One region of the Faecalitalea cylindroides genome, then DNA from elsewhere that is predicted to be linked to it. Evidence: riboswitches for the same ligand, from Rfam matches in the RefSeq annotation. Region 1 holds a riboswitch; the other holds the start of a gene.

The links. A riboswitch is a leader RNA that binds a small molecule or an ion and turns the genes downstream of it on or off. The one in region 1 is predicted to bind S-adenosylmethionine.
Region 2: linked by a shared signal. The riboswitch ahead of metK (methionine adenosyltransferase) and the one ahead of PND65_RS06995 (hypothetical protein) in region 1 are both predicted to bind S-adenosylmethionine.

Annotation. Positions count from the first base shown of each region.
Region 1 covers NZ_JAQLXG010000011.1:49,217-57,573, reverse strand. The annotation lists gene PND65_RS07010 (ABC transporter permease) at 1-1,299, opposite strand, end outside; gene PND65_RS07005 (ABC transporter substrate-binding protein) at 1,305-2,318, opposite strand; gene PND65_RS07000 (sugar phosphate isomerase/epimerase family protein) at 2,315-3,091, opposite strand; gene PND65_RS06995 (hypothetical protein) at 4,006-4,293, opposite strand; SAM riboswitch class I at 4,376-4,461, opposite strand; gene PND65_RS06990 (MATE family efflux transporter) at 4,565-5,893, opposite strand; gene PND65_RS06985 (pyridoxamine 5'-phosphate oxidase family protein) at 6,122-6,595, shown strand; gene PND65_RS06980 (hypothetical protein) at 6,615-8,189, opposite strand; gene PND65_RS06975 (ABC transporter ATP-binding protein) at 8,182-8,357, opposite strand, start outside.
Region 2 covers NZ_JAQLXG010000003.1:154,778-163,134, forward strand. The annotation lists gene PND65_RS03165 (nucleotidyltransferase family protein) at 1-465, opposite strand, end outside; gene metK (methionine adenosyltransferase) at 479-1,570, opposite strand; SAM-I-IV-variant riboswitch at 1,621-1,734, opposite strand; gene PND65_RS03175 (hypothetical protein) at 1,790-2,113, opposite strand; gene PND65_RS03180 (LytR/AlgR family response regulator transcription factor) at 2,124-2,705, opposite strand; gene PND65_RS03185 (serine hydrolase) at 2,874-4,073, shown strand; gene PND65_RS03190 (M15 family metallopeptidase) at 4,083-5,276, shown strand; gene PND65_RS03195 (serine hydrolase) at 5,367-6,578, shown strand; gene PND65_RS03200 (peptidoglycan bridge formation glycyltransferase FemA/FemB family protein) at 6,556-7,821, opposite strand; gene PND65_RS03205 (5'-methylthioadenosine/adenosylhomocysteine nucleosidase) at 8,007-8,357, opposite strand, start outside.

The DNA of each region.
Region 1 (8,357 bases):
ACTGCCTTTAATTTGTAAAATCATATACCGGGTAATGTAGGCAATCACAAGAATCTTGATTGTACCATAAACACCTGGGACTTTTCCCCAATGAAAAATCATAGCCAAAGCCAAAACAATCCCTGGAAGTGCGTATGTCAAAGATGCCGAAGACTCAATGAAATACGCAACCTTAGAATTTTTACGAACTTTAAGATACGCGATCGTCGTTCCGATCACGATACACACAACACAAGTAAGCAAAGTCAAAAAGACACTATTAAACACTGAATTTCTAACACTTTGATTCGTAAAAACAAATTCAAAATTCTCTAACGTTAGACGCGTACCATATGTATTATAGAAACTTGATACCATCATCCCTAATAAAGGTACGATGTTTATACAAATCAAGAAGAACATCAACACAAAGTTGATTACTCTCACCTTTTTCTTGCCAATATAGACACGTATCGAATAATCTTCTTTTACACTTTCCATCTGAGAGCCCTTGGCCACAAAACGCAACTGAATCAAAGAACCTCCCAATGCAATCACCGATAATAAAATCGATAAAGCCGCCGCTAGATTGAAAGAAGAAGGACCAAAACTTATCGCATTTTCATAGATATATGTGCTTAATACAGGAATACCCGCCGAAATTCCTAAAAATGCAGGAATGCTAAAATTATCAATCGACGCCAAAAATGCAAGAACACCACCACTAGCTATAGCAGGAGATGCCAGTTTTAGAGTGATTTTCGTTATCACATCTTTTAAACCATAGCCACTAACACGAGCAGCCCACTCCATATCTTTCGGAATCTTTCGCAACATATTGATCACAATCAAGTAGACAACAGGAACATTGCAGATTCCCATGACTAAAATGATTCCTGGCAACGAATAGATATTGATTTCTGGCAAAGATAAAGATGTTAAAAAACTATTGATCAATCCACGACTCGAAAGCATTTCGCTCCAAGACAAAGTAATGACATAAGAAGGAATGATATAAGGAGCCAAGACTAGCAGTTCTATCCAACGCTTGTTTGAAATATTTGTATAAGCAACTAAAAACGCAAACAAAGATCCAAACACTACTGCAATAACCGTAGATAGTACGGAAATCAATAATGTATTTAATATTGCCTCCCTTGTTCGTTCTTGCGCCAACAAAACCACAAAATTCTGTATAGATAATCCATCATCCGTTGTAAGGCTCATCAACACCAATCTTAGAATTGGCATAATGAAGACAAACACTACAACGAAAACAAATATAGCGGAAACCGCTATATTTATTCCCTTTCGATTCATTTTTCTTAAGCCCCAAACATCGTCGCAAACTGCTCTTTGTCTGCTTCCTTTGTTTCTACGACTTTTTTGATATCAACAGAAATCGCATTGATTTCGTCAGCCTTTTTAAATCCTTCCGGAGCCTCTACACCCTCTTTGATTGGCGTATATCCAATTTCAGCGGTTTTTGTTTGACCCTCTACAGACAAGATATAATCGATGAATGCCTTTGCTTGATCAGAATTTGCACAATCTTTGACCATTCCAATTGGCTCAGTGATTACTAAAGATCCTTCTTCAGGGTATACAAATTCTACCTTTGCGCCATCAGCCTTTGCTCGCAAAGCCATATAGTCAACGATCATTCCATAGGCCTTTGTACCATCCGTAACCGATTGTAAAACCGTTCCATTTCCTTGTTCAACAGCTACATTGTTATCCTTTAGAGCTTGATAGAAATCCCATCCAAATCCATCAGTCTGCGTCAATACGCTCAAGTTATAAGATGCAGCACCTGAATAAAGTGGACTAGGCATGACCACATTGTCTTTTGCTGCCTCGCCTGTCAAATCAGCAAACCCTTTCACTTCACCATCAACTAGATCTGTATTATAAACAACACCCGTCGTTAAGATCTTTGTCCCTGTGTATGTATGATCAGTATCATAGTATTCTTCGCTGATTCCTTCCAATTCTGGCGATTCATAAGATTCTAAAATATCCTCTGCTTTCAATGCCTCAAACGTTGTTGCATCCGATACTAACAATACATCCGCCAATACAGAACCCACTTCTTTTTCAGCCAATACTTTACTTACGACTTCTTCTGTTCCACTACGGAAAATATCTACTGTTACATCTGGATAAATCTCATTAAAACCTTCAACTAAAGCTTGAATATCCTCTTCCGGCTGAGAAGTATAGACCGTCAAACTTCCTGAAAGGCTAGTCGTATCTTCTGTTAATGTACTTGTTTGCGCTTGACATCCAGTCGCCAAAGCCATCATTCCAGCCATTGCCAATACACCTAATTTTTTCATTGTTCTTTCTCCCATTCCTTTAGAAATTCTGTTTCTTTTCGCACACGCTCAAAGTTTCTTCCTATCGCAAACCCTTCGACGACTACCGGAACATCATCATGCCTTAACTGATGTAAAACTTGAACGATGTCCAAATCGCCTGGCTCACTTATCGGCGTATGCAATTTCTTTCCGATTTTATTTGTGATATGAAACTTTGAAATTGGACTCAATTTATTTCGATATGCCATAAATTCTTCTGTGCTCTGACAATGCGCAAGATCCAATGTAAGACTCACAGAATCTTTAACATCTCGAATAAAATCATCCATTTCCTCCGGCGTTGTTACAAACTCTTTCGGAATCTTTTCCATCAATTCTACGGAAACATGAACATCTTGTAAGTCCGCATAATCTACGATTTCTACCAAATTTTGTCTAGCTCGCCTTTTCGTTTCCTTATCTACAAACAAAGAACATCTCGGAGGATGCAAGGTGACGACATTGCTTCCTACTTTTCTTGCCAAATCGATGGACGTTTTGATTTCTTTAATCGATGCCTTTCGAATTCCTTCGTTGACAGAGGCATAATTCAAGTCCCAGCTTTTGGCATGGATGATCGTTTTAATGTTTGTTGCTTGGCAAGCTTGGATCCATTCATTCATGTCCAAAGCACAAGATTCGACTTGTTGCGCCCAAAGCTCCACGCCCTCATAGCCATTTGCCTTTGCCATTTCAACGATTTCTCGGCTTGTCGCTTCCCACATCAATGTCGAAGAAAAATAGAATTTCATTAATCTTCACCACTTTCTCCGTGATTGATAATAACAAACGAACGTTCATTTAAAGTTAATGAAGTGTAAAATACTCGTAAAGATTGAAAGCTTTTAACTTAAGGCCAGAAATTAACTAACTATAATTCAAAGAATTATTATTAAAATTGATTTTTACTATTCTTATATATCCCTACTTTTGATGCTGTCACTTTCGTCCATGTTTCAAAATGTTTGATCCATATCCAAAGAAATCTATTTGTTAAAACAAGAGTATCTGTCCCAAAAAAAGATCTAACAGGATATACCAAATTGATCGATGGTATTTAACCAGCTCACAGTGAAGAATCTATTCAATGAATGAATCAACCAATATACCCGTCTTTAAAAAGATGGATCAATAAAACAACAGCCAGGCAGTTATTAGGTACAACTGCCTGACATTTCGTGGTTATCATCACTTACCTTTAAACAATGTTTTGCATAATAAGCATGCCAATATTCATTTAAAAATCACTTACACATTTCCCTTAACAACCCCTATTTTCCATCACATTCTGGATTTATAAATTCTGTATCCATATAATCATCCATATCATTTAATTCCCTAATATATATTAACCTTTTTAAAATACTTTTCGCTCGAACATGATTTCTTTATACCATTTTAGTTTATCTCATATTGATTTTTATCAATTCTTCTATATTAAATTTACAAATCATACTTACTTTTAATCATTTTCAGTTTTATAATGTATCCAAAATGCACTCGAATTGGATCATTTTTTCTAAAATAAAACCAACTACTGCATAATTTGCAAGAGTTGGTTTTTACTTCTAATGTCGTTTCACTATTCGAACTCGACTCCTATCAATTATTTACATTTATATTATATTGATTATATTTATTGATTGTATTTAATATGTACTAAATTTTAAAAATTTATTCTTTTTAATGAAGAATAATCGACATGAACAATTTCCTTATTTGTCGCAAATGACATTTTCCAACACATACTTGATATAAACGCAATCGTTTTATCTGAATGAACAGCTATGTAATATGATAAACGATGATGTTTTTCCAGCTTTTCTCCACTCATCCATGTTGCACCTAATTCCATTAATTCTTTTTTAAAGTTTTCTTCAGTTTTATCATCTTTTAAATAAAACCAAATTGTATCCTTTCCATACTTTTCTAAGATCATTTTTACATTATTCATTTTTAGTTCCTCCTTTTCACCTATAAAGAGGACAAAAAAAACGATCCCATCGTCATGACAGGATCATATATTTTCTAATTTGATCCTATCATTCAAGCTTTAGCACCTTGCCATTGGTAGGTTGCTGTGTGGTCAATGAGCTTGTCTCTCGCACACTCTTTATAGGTATCTAGATTATATTCTATTCAATAGATTATTGTAAACACGTTTATCACTTTTTAAACCATTTAACCAGTATAAACAAAAGTTTTATCGTTCATTAAGGAAAGAATCAAATCTCTAGATGAACGATTTCTTTTCTTTTGATACGCTCATACAGAATAACACCTATTACAGTTGTTAAAAATTCAGCCACTGGATAAGTCATCCATACCCCTGTCATTGACCATAATAGAGACAATAAAAAGGCAAATGGGATGATAAAAATAAAACCACGTAATAAAGATAAGACGTAAGCCGGAATCGCTCTTTCAACAGAGGTAAAGAAAGTTGATAAAATGATGTTATAGCCAATAAATGGACTGGCGATAAAATAAATTTTTAAACCTGTTACTGCAATTTCCTGCAAAGCCATATTATTTTCACTGTTAAATACAGATGTAATTGGATCATCAAACAAGTAGATGCATGTATAAATAACAAACGATAATATCAGCATGGTAATCATGGCGTAATTTAACATTTTTCTAGCCATGTATTTTTCACCTTTACCATAAAATGTGCTGATTAAAGGTTGGATCCCTTGCCCAATACCTGTGTATATCGCAATGATCACAAGCGATATATTAGCTACCACACCATAAGCTGCAACGCCGGTATTTCCAGCCAATCCAAGGATGATCATATTAAAAACGATCATGACTATACCCCCAGATACTTGAGATACTAAAGAAGGAAACCCCAATGCAACATCTTGTTTAAAGATATAGAATCTTAAGCTGGTCCAAATAAAATGGAATGTATTTTTCTTTTTGATCCAATGAGGAAGCATGATCAAAATACTGATGATTGGCGAAAGGCCAGTCGCAAAAATAGCCCCAAAGATACCCATGTTCATCGGAAAGATAAATACATAATCTAATATGATATTTGAAAAACTTCCTATTAACATAGCTGCCATTGCAAGATGTGGGCTTCCATCATTTCGTACAAAACATAAAAATACATTATTCAAAATAAAGGATGGTGCAAATAACATCAACCAATATAGATATGTATTCGTCAGTTCCAAAACACTGGTATCAGCACCTAGTAAAGATGCGATATCTTTCGAAAAGAAAACGCCCAACAACATATATATAACTGAAAAAATCAAAGAAATAAAAATCGTATTTGAGTACAGACGATTGATTTCATCTTGTCTTCCCTGGCTTTTACAAACCGAAAATCTTGTGGCAGCCCCCATGCCTAACATTAAGCCTGTTCCATAGATAAAGTTATATACAGGAATTGCCAAATTCAATGCTGTTAATCCATTGGCACCAAGGCCTTTGGAAATAAAAAATGTATCCGCCAATATGTAACAAGAAACACCTAAAGTACCTAATACACTTAAAAAAGTATAGTTCGTAAATTCTTTTAAGTATGACCGTTTTTCCATATCCTCACTCCTAACACAAAAAAATAGCGTCCAAGCTTTCCATCTCCAACGGCCTACGGATAGAAAGTTTGAGCGCTAAACTTCTTACCCGGCGGCAAGAAGTGCCCATTTCATTTTCGCATCTATTATATTGAAAACATTTTTATTAGGCAATACCTTTAACTTATCTTTAACACCTATTGAACCAGCATCTTACTTTGAGTATAGTTATAAAAAAGGAGAACTTCTATGCGACGTTTTAAACAAGAACTACCATATGATGAATGTCTACACATCCTACAAAAAAATCATTCTGGAACACTGGCTTTATGTGATAAGGAATCGTATCCATATGCCTTGCCACTAAGCTATGTCTATGATGAAAACTGCATTTATTTTCACAGTGCAAAAGAAGGACATAAGATCGATATCTTACAAAAGAACCCAAAAGTATCTTTTTGTATAATCGATCAAGATGTAATCCAACCTTTAGAATATACTACATATTTTAAAAGCGTTATTGTCTTTGGCAACATTGAGATCCTTGAAGACAATGAATCTAAAATTGAACCTTTAAAAAAACTAGGATCAAAATATGCCCCAAACAACACCGAAGAAGCTTTAGATAAAGAAATACAAGTTGGCATAAACAACCTTGTGATCTTAAAGTTAAACATCGATAAGATCAGTGGAAAACAAGCAATCGAATTAATGAAAGAATAAAAAGCAGCGTTTGCTGCTTTTATCGTCTAAGTCGAAATGTCTGGCTGGCTTTTTTATAAACCAAACGATAGGAAATCACAAAATAAACCAAAGAAAATAAAGTCATGATTGTTCCAAAAACATATGTACTCATATGAAGATAAATGAAGGCAAAACAAATTCCATATGTTAATGACATAATCAAACTATATGTTGCGCTCTTGGTTTCCGTAAACTCATTATATGGCTGCAGTAAATAGTAACAAGTCAAATAATGAATCGAAAAGAAAATGCTGGTAGAAATAATACATATAAAGACAATTAGATATACTAACAAACTTTCCTTGCTTCCACTTAATGCTAATAAAACATCAAGCCCAATTGCCAAGGCAACAGCTGGAAGTAAATTGATCAAGATCAAAGAGCGCAATCGTAAGCGAAATAAAGAAAGGATCACTTCTGGTCTTCGATAGAAAGAATATGTCAACATACTATGATCACAGTTACGAAACATTGCCTGTACAACTGACTTTGAAGAATTAAATGAATACAAAATAAAGATAAAATATGGTAAATAATCAAGTACAAATTTTTGTACGATCATACCCACTTCATCAAAAAAGAGCTCTCCAATTCCAATCACAAGTGCAACGCCTATGATGATCAAACTCAATTTCTTGGAATAACGCCACAAGATTTTTTTATGACGTTTAACAAATAAATCATTAAAATACGCATAGCCTGTTTTATCACTAGTGATCGATTCATCCATTTTGATTGCATCAGTTATATTTTTAGCTTGTGCATCTTTCATGATCGCCTGCATATCTAAAGGCGTATTCTGCAGTAAGATTCGATACATCTCTTTATATTTTCCATAGTTCCAAACATATCTGGATAAAATCAATCCCACTATACATACAATAAGCATGGCTCCTATATATACATAGAAAGGTAAAAAAGTTTGAAAAAATAAAACTGCATAAGCCAAGATCCAACAAATAATAATTCCGGTCCATACTGTAAACACAGGACTGTTTTCATTACGAATCTGCCCTTTTTTATCAAACCGGTATAACGAAAAAGCCGCACTGATCATTTTGGAAAAAACAATATAAACAGGTATCAAAATACATATATAAAGAGGAATATTAAAGAAAAAACGTAAACAAATCAAGGAAATTCCCATTCCCAACAATATCTTAAACATATTGTATAAATAGTTAGTCAAAGTATATTTTCTTGCATCCATACGCATCAAGATCATGGCGTAATATTTATCTTTCGTAGGATCAAACATCGTATTGTTTGAAATGGCACCAGCAATCGTCAAGAAAAACAGAATATTTAAGATCATCAAAATTTTTGTATCATTGGATATAAAGAAAACAGGAACAAAAACAAACACCAAAACATACAAACCCTTATTGATAAATATACTTAATAATTCCCATAACAAAGCAATGCACGTAATAATATTTTTTAGAATCGTATTCCCATATAAAGTTACAGGTATTACTTTTTTGACAAGAGGAATTTGTCGAAGTGCATATAAAATTGAATTAATGCGATATGCCATTTTTAATTGAAATGATATCCAAAAACATTTAAGCATGATCTTCCTCCTGCAAGATGCGTAAGATATCTGTTTTTAATTCTTCTTCATCTAAAGTTGAAGATACAGCTCTTAACTCTCCCTGACTCAACAAAACAATCTCATCGCAAAGATCAAAAGCCAATTCCATGATATGCGTCGATAAAATCAATATACGATCATGTTTAA
Region 2 (8,357 bases), on a different contig from region 1:
GACAAAGCCAGCCATACCCATAGTATATTTCGCATCAAGCTTTTCATTAGAAACTAAAAAGTCATGTAGTTTCTTGTATGCTTCTTTTCCATAATAATCATCTGCATTGATGACAACAAAAGGATCTTTAACTACTTCTTTAGCACATAAAACTGCCTGCCCTGTCCCCCATGGTTTTGTACGTCCTTCTGGTACAGAAAAACCTTCTGGAACATCATTGATATCTTGGAAAACATACTCAACATCAATGTGTTTTTGAATACGATCTCCAATTACGCTCTTGAATTCTTCTTCAATATCTTTTCGAATGATAAATACGACCTTGTTAAAGCCGGCTTCCTTGGCATCATAAATAGAGTAATCCATGATAATTTCTCCATTTGGTCCCATTTTGGCAAGCTGTTTGATACCTTCTCCAAAACGAGAACCAATGCCTGCTGCCATGATTACTAATGTAGTGTTCATACTTCTTTCCTTCCTAGAATTTTAACTCTTTTATCTTCTCCCATGAGAACTGTGGATCCCCAAAATGACCATAGCAACTTGTCTTACGGTAGATTGGTTTTCTTAGATCAAGTTCTTTCAAGATATTATCAACATTGAAATCAAAGTTGTTTTCGATGATTTCAAGAATCTTTTCGTCTTCAAACTTTCCTGTTCCAAATGTGTCTACACAAAGCGAAATCGGTTCTTTTTTACCAATCGCATAAGATACCTGTACTTCTGCTCGACGTGCTAATTTGTTTGCTACGATACTTTTGGCAACATAGCGGCAATAATAAGCTGCACTACGATCTACTTTCGTTGGATCTTTACTAGAGAAGCATCCCCCTCCAATACGTCCGCGTCCACCATATGTATCACATACAATTTTACGTCCAGTTGTTCCGGAATCCCCAAAAGATCCACCTACAACAAAGCTTCCACTTGGATTGATAAAGTATTTTGTATTTTCATCCAATAAATTCTCATTGATGCATGGTTTAATGACATCATTCATGATGATTTCTTTGATTTCTTCTTGTGAAACATCCGCTGCATGTTGCGTAGAAACAACGATCGTATCAATACGTTTGATTTCATCGTTTTCATATTCAACAGATACCTGTGTTTTTCCGTCTGGTTTTAATTTAGGATTGTTTCTTCTTACTTTTGTCAACTGCATAGCTAACTTATGCGCATAGTAAATTGGCAAAGGCATATACTCCTTGCTTTCATCACATGCATAACCAAACATGATTCCCTGATCACCTGCGCAAACATCATCACGGTTTACCGCATTGTGAATTTCAGGACTTTGCTGGTTTACAACAACATGAACATGATATTCTTCTTCGTATCCGATCTTTTTGATCGTTGCCAACGCAATCGCTGCATAATCAATATCTGCTTTTGTATTCGCTTCTCCATAAATCAACACAAAATCATCTTTGATCGTACATTCAACCGCCATGTTTGAATATGGATCCTGTTCAAGGGCTGCATCCAGAATTGCATCCGCAATCTGATCACATACCTTATCTGGATGTCCTTCTGTAACGCTCTCACTAGTGAAAATATAGTTTTTCATTTTTTCCTCCTTACACATATCATATCATAAAAAAAACATACTCTAAGAAGTATGTTGTAATTATTTATACTTCTTATCGTTGTTAGCGGGACCACCTTAATTTTAAAATCAGGTTGGTGTGGGATCTTTGAGCTAACTCTCTAACCCATCTCTTGATAATGTGCACAGATATTAAATCATTTTTTATATATGGTTTCAAGTAAAACAATGATCTTTTGATCATTCTTTTGGCTTTTCATTTAGATTGGAAATATCTCGTATCAAAGCAGCAGCTTTTTTAAGATCTCTATCTGCCATAAACCAACAAAGCCAAAGCGTAATTCCAACCCAAAATATGGTATAAAAATTAATATTTAGTTTAACGGCAGCCAAAACACAAGCGACAATACCTAAGGCCAAGGTAAGCACCTTAAGCACTAGAGCATAAAAAGCTTTTAAGACAATCTCAAAAAGATCTTCAAATGTATATTTTTCAATAAATTCTCGATTTGAACACATCGCATCATAGATGCCTTGACAAAAATCTCGGATAATCTCTTTCATATATACAATTTTATAACATTCGTTGAATATTTTCTAACCACTTTTCTTCAAACTGTTTGCGATAAAATCTTGAAACTGGAACTTTTTGTTTATTCACTAAAATAATATCGTTTTTTACGATTGTATCTACATAGTTTAAATTCACCAATATACTTTTGTAGCATCTCGCAAAATATTCTTTGGATAATTTTTCTTCCCAATAATATAAAGGATATGGAGTTTTTAATTTCTTCCCATTATCAAATACCAAATATGAATTTTTATCAAAAAAATCAATATACACAATATCATTCAAACGAATTCGATATCGCGAAATCTTTTCATCATAGATGGTTGTGTTTTCTGCATAATATTCACGAAATACCGGTGCCATTTCACTATCAAATAGTTCCTGACTAATTGGTTTCAATAAATAACGATCCGCCTTTACCTTATACCCATCAATTAAATACTTTGTATAATTTGATGTAATAATAATATGGCAATTCTTATGTTTCTTACGAATTTTTAATCCATGATCAATTCCATTTTCTGAACCCAATTCTATATCCATAAACAAAAAATCATAAACACATGCCTGATCCAATAACATTTTTGATGAAACACATTCATCTAGTTCATATTTGTATTTATGTTAAAATAATAATTAGTTATAAGACATAATTCCAGTTATGCCATTTTTTTAACCTCTTGTTCTTTTTTTATACTATGCAGCCTAAAATAAGTTTATTATATAAGTAAAGATAAAGCCGGTGATACAGTGAGAAAGAAGAAAAGAATTATAATAATCATTTTGTCTCTTTGTATTTTCGTTTTTCTTGTTTCTTTTAAATTTGTTTCTTCTAGATCCGGGTTTGTTCCAAAAAATATATTTAGCCGTGATCAGATTGTCTACAGGACAAAAGAAGGCGACTTACTTTACGGATTTCAAACTATAGAAAACCAAACCTATTATTTTAATAAAGAAACCGGCATCATGCAGACTGGATTTACTGAAATAGATGACAATACCTACTATTTCAAAGAAGATGGCACCATGGTAAAAGGATTATATCGAATTGAAGATGATTTTTACTATTTTGATGAAGATGGAAAACAAATTAAGAATCAATTTAAGAAAGTTTCCATGAACGAAAACGACCAGATATCATATTTTGACAAGGATGGAAAAATGGTAACAAATCAATACAAAGAAAAAATATTCAATGAAGACGGACAATTATTAATCGATGAAGATACACTTTTAAAGCAGGCTCAAGCGATCATTAATAAATACGGAGGAAATGTCGGCTTGTATTTTAAAGATTTAAGGACACAACAAGAGATTTCCATCAATGATAATACATTCTATCCATGTTCGATCATCAAAGTTTGCGTTTTAGTTACTGTATATAACTATATAGATCAAGGTTTATTGGAATATGATTCCTGTCAAACTTATCTAGATAATATGATCATACACAGTGATAATACATCTTATAATGCCCTAATAACCATGTTAGGAAATGGGGATGGCATAAAAGGATTACAAGTTGTGAATACATATATGATGCAATTAGGTTTGCAGAACACGCAGCTTCATCATAGTTTATCACCCGGTGATATCTATTTTAGTGACAATGGATCAAACATGAGCTGCCCCAGCGATATTGGCTTATTATTTGACTTGCTGTATCAAGGAAAGATTATATCAAAAGTTGCATGTGATCAAATGCTCAATCTTTTAAAACAATGTTCAGATCAAAGAGCCATTTGGCAAGGATTACCAAATACTGTAGAATTCGCGCATAAATCGGGATGGGCTTATGATTTATATCTAGATGGTGGTATCGTGTACATTCCTGATAAAGATTATATTCTTGTATTATTCACCGATCAGATTTCAAATAAAACAGACTTTTTTAAAGAAATATCTAGTTTATTTTACACATATGAAACAAAATTATTCACTTTAGAATAGAGGGATACTATGAAGAAAAATACTAAAATTTATATTGGTGCAGGCACAGCTAGTTGTATAGTTCTCATTGCTTTGGCAATCTATTTTTCCATGCCTTCCTTAAAACAAACATCTTATACAATGGAATATGGAAAGTCCATAAATATTAATACAAAAGAATTGTTTAATTCATCTTTCATTGAACCAAGTAACATTCGCATTGATACTTCCAAGATTAAAAATGAACCCGATAAAGATTATCCGGCTGTAGGAACTTACAAAGTCGCTTTATCCTATCACGCTTTGATTGATCATTCAAAATCATTAACAATCAAAGTAAAAGATACAACAAAGCCCAAAATAACTGCTTCTTCAGATCCTATAGATGTAGCTCTCAATGATAGCAGTTATGATTTTTCTAAGCATTTTACTGTAGAAGATCTAAGTGAATGTACTTTAAGCTTTGATACACAAGAAGTTGATTTTACTACACCTGGATCCTATATTGGTAAAATCAAGGCCACAGATAAATACAATAATTCTACTTCAAAAGAATTCAATATAGTTATTCAAAATGAAGAAAATCAAAATGATACTTCTTCTAGTCAAAATAATTCAACCGAACAAAATCAAAATGATACTTCTTCTAGTCAAAATAATTCAACCGAACAAAATCAAAATAATCCTTCAACACCTCAAACTACCATTGAGCCATACTATGTAAACGGCATTCTTATCGTGAATAAGAAACATCCTTTACCTGCAAACTATGGATCTCAAGAAGATCCAACGGCTTTATCTCAACTTCAAAAAATGATTGCCGACATGCAAAGTCTTGGGCTTTCAATCAGCAATTCCTACAGTGGATATCGTAGTTATCAATATCAAAGTTCTCTTTATCAAAATTATGTTAACTCATACGGTCAGGCAAGCGCTGATACATTTTCAGCAAGACCTGGATATTCTGAACATCAAACCGGGTTGGCTTTTGATTTGATACAACCAAATGGTGCTCTGTTGGAAAGTCCTAATGAAGCTCAATGGGTAGCTCAAAATGCTCATAAATATGGATTTATCGTTCGTTATCAAAGTGGTAAAGAAAGCATAACTGGCTATATGGCCGAACCTTGGCATGTACGATATGTAGGTGATGAGGCAGTAAATATATACCAGTCTGGTCTAACACTTGAAGAATATCTACATGTAGAGGGTGGTGATTATTAAACCTGTTAAGCGCAAAACAAGACCACTCATCTCAATTTTAGATGCAATAATTAAAAAATATAGTAATATATATTTAAAGAGGTCTCTTTCATGTTGCGAAAAAAGTTTTTACATTTAGATTTTATTGGGAAAATTTATTTATCTGTCGGAATTTTTTCAATTATAGTCCTTGTCTTTTGTATCTGGTTATCCAATCAAAGAGGGTTTGTGCAAATTCTACCTTTTTCAGATGCCATCATGGTTTATGTGGATCAAAACGGACACTTATATCATGGAAACCTTGAAATTGATGGTAAAGAATATCATTTTAATGAAGACTCCGGGTTTATGGCAAGGGGATTTGTGACACATAAAACAAATACATATTATTATGATCAAAAAGGTCATAAACTATATGGTTTTCAAACCATTAATGATCATATATACTATTTTGATAAAAATGGAAAAATGGCAAAAGATACTTATGTAGCATTTTCAAAAGATGGACAACTGCATCTAGATTATTACGATAAAAACGGAGAAAAGACCAAACAAGAAGTAGATTTTGACATTGAAGAAATCCAGTCGCAAGTACAAAAAGTTTTATCAAAATATGATGGTGATATTTCTGTATATTTTAAAGATTTACGCACCGAGCAATCCTTTTATATCAATCCTAAAAATATGTATCCTTGCTGCATGATCAAAGTACCTGCTCTAATTAAGATCTTTCAAGAAATCGAGAATGGTAATATAGATCATGCTGCTCATGCCAACGAAATCGAGCAGATGATCACCATTAGCAGCAATACAGCATACAATAATTTAGCTGCTCTACTTGGTGGCGGCAATGGAATCTTTGGCCTTTATCAAATCAATCAGATGTACATTGAACTAGGCTTAGAAAACACAGAACTTCACCATGGACTTCTTCCTGGTGAAAACTTCTTTACTGATGGAGGTGCCAACACATCCAATCCAAAAGACATTGGTATTCTTTTTGAAAAACTATATAAAAAAGAAATCATATCCGACAAAGCCTGCCAAGACATGATTTCCATCTTAAAAGCTTGTGAAGACCGTGACGAGATCCAAGCTGGTTTAGATAAAGGCATTGAATTCGCCCATAAAACAGGCGCAGCCGATCTGTTATATCACGATGGAGGAATTGTTTATCTTCCTGGAAGAGACTATATTCTTGTTATCTTCTCTAATCAAGTCAGTCGAATGTATGATATGATGCAGGAAGTCTCCAAGACTATTCTCAATTACCAAAAATCCCTTACTGGATCTAAAGATATTATTTACGTACAAGATGCTTGATTCTTCTTAGATCTTCATAAACTGTATATGTTCTTTTTCGATCTATATATTCAAAATTTCCTATAAGTTCGATAACATCTGCATCAAAACCCTTTTTAAAAAGATATACTCCATATTCTTCATCTTCAGGTGAAAAAATTCCACTAATGCCATAAAAATTATAGCGCTTGATATGATGCTCAATACCATATTTGATCATATACCACTGCAAAGCATAGGCTGCTTTAAAATGTTTAAACGTATCATTAGATCCACTAAATAAATATACAATTTCACGATCAGTAATAACATACATGGCAGCTGCTAAATCAATTTTATCGCCATATTCTTCTCTAAGTTTTTTAGCTTCATCAATTCGTTTCAAAGCCGCTGTGATTTTGTTCTCACAATTCTTTAATTTTGAACGATTCTTTTTGGAATCTGTTTCCTCAATCAGCTTGTATATATGTTCTTTTTCTTTTATAAGTTCTTCATAATTCTTTTTGTAACGCTCATAGTAATCTTTTGTATCCAAATATACACAATATGCCTGCATATTTTCATGAAAACTTGTCATAAAATCGGTATAGTACGAAAGATCTGGATTTAGAAAATGACGTCGTTGGCCAGTTGTGGAAACCATATCATGCAAGCGATATAGCTCCGATTTATTTAGACGGTCTATTTTTAGGCCAGTTTTTTGTGTGTTGACAATATTTTGTCGAGTCTTTGAATCACATTTTTTTAAAATATCCTCTTCATCTTTGCCTTCCAATGGCAGTATAGACATCCAACGTGGTTCATAATTATTATCCGATCCATTACGAAATCCTTGATGAATAAAACCATGTTTTTCGAACAAATCTATCAAGTCATCTCTTCTATAGCCTTCTATGGCGTTCCCATCTTTATCATGAGGCTGATATTCACAATATGGATCGATCTTCATATATAAACAATTATGCGCATGAAGATATATTTTTAACTCATTTAAAAATGCATCCATTAAATCAAGATCGTCATAGTCAATCAAAAAACCACGTAACGCCTCAAAAAGAGCACACTTACCTATAACTCTTTTAGAAATTAACACTGTAGCTGCACGAATCATATCCTCATCATAAAAGCCTAAATAATGAATGCTCCATCCATGAGAAGACTCAAAATGAGCCATTGAAACCGATTGCCAAAAACATTTTTGTTCAAAATTCTCATAAAAATCACTAAATTCCTCCTCGGAGATATTCTTTAAAATCATGATCATCGCCTTACTTTCTAACGCGTACTATCATAGTCAACTGATTTTGATGTATCAAGAACATAAGAATAAGTGGTCAGTTTTTAAGAATAACAGGATATTTTCTGACACAAATTGTCAGATTCTCTTATGAACTTATACTTTACGATCATACCAACAATCCCCTAAATTAATCTGAAAAAAAAGATCCCTCAGGATCTCATCATCTCTTTGATCAAAGTTGCAGCTTGTTTCGATGCAATTTGAGCATATGTTGTAAACTCCATTGGATTATCATGATGATCTACGACATCACTTAAAGAGCGAACGATCAACACGGGAACATTGAAAACATGAGCAATCTGCCCTATAGCTCCACCTTCCATCTCTGAACAAGCTGAATCGGCAAATTTTGTCATTAATCTATCATAGTCTTCTTTTCTTGCCATAAATATATCCTGTGAGGCTATTGTTCCAACATGATAGGTGATTTTTGCCTTTTTGGCAGCTTCGATACACGTTTCCTTAAGTTTTTCATCCGCTTCAAACACAAGCCCAATACC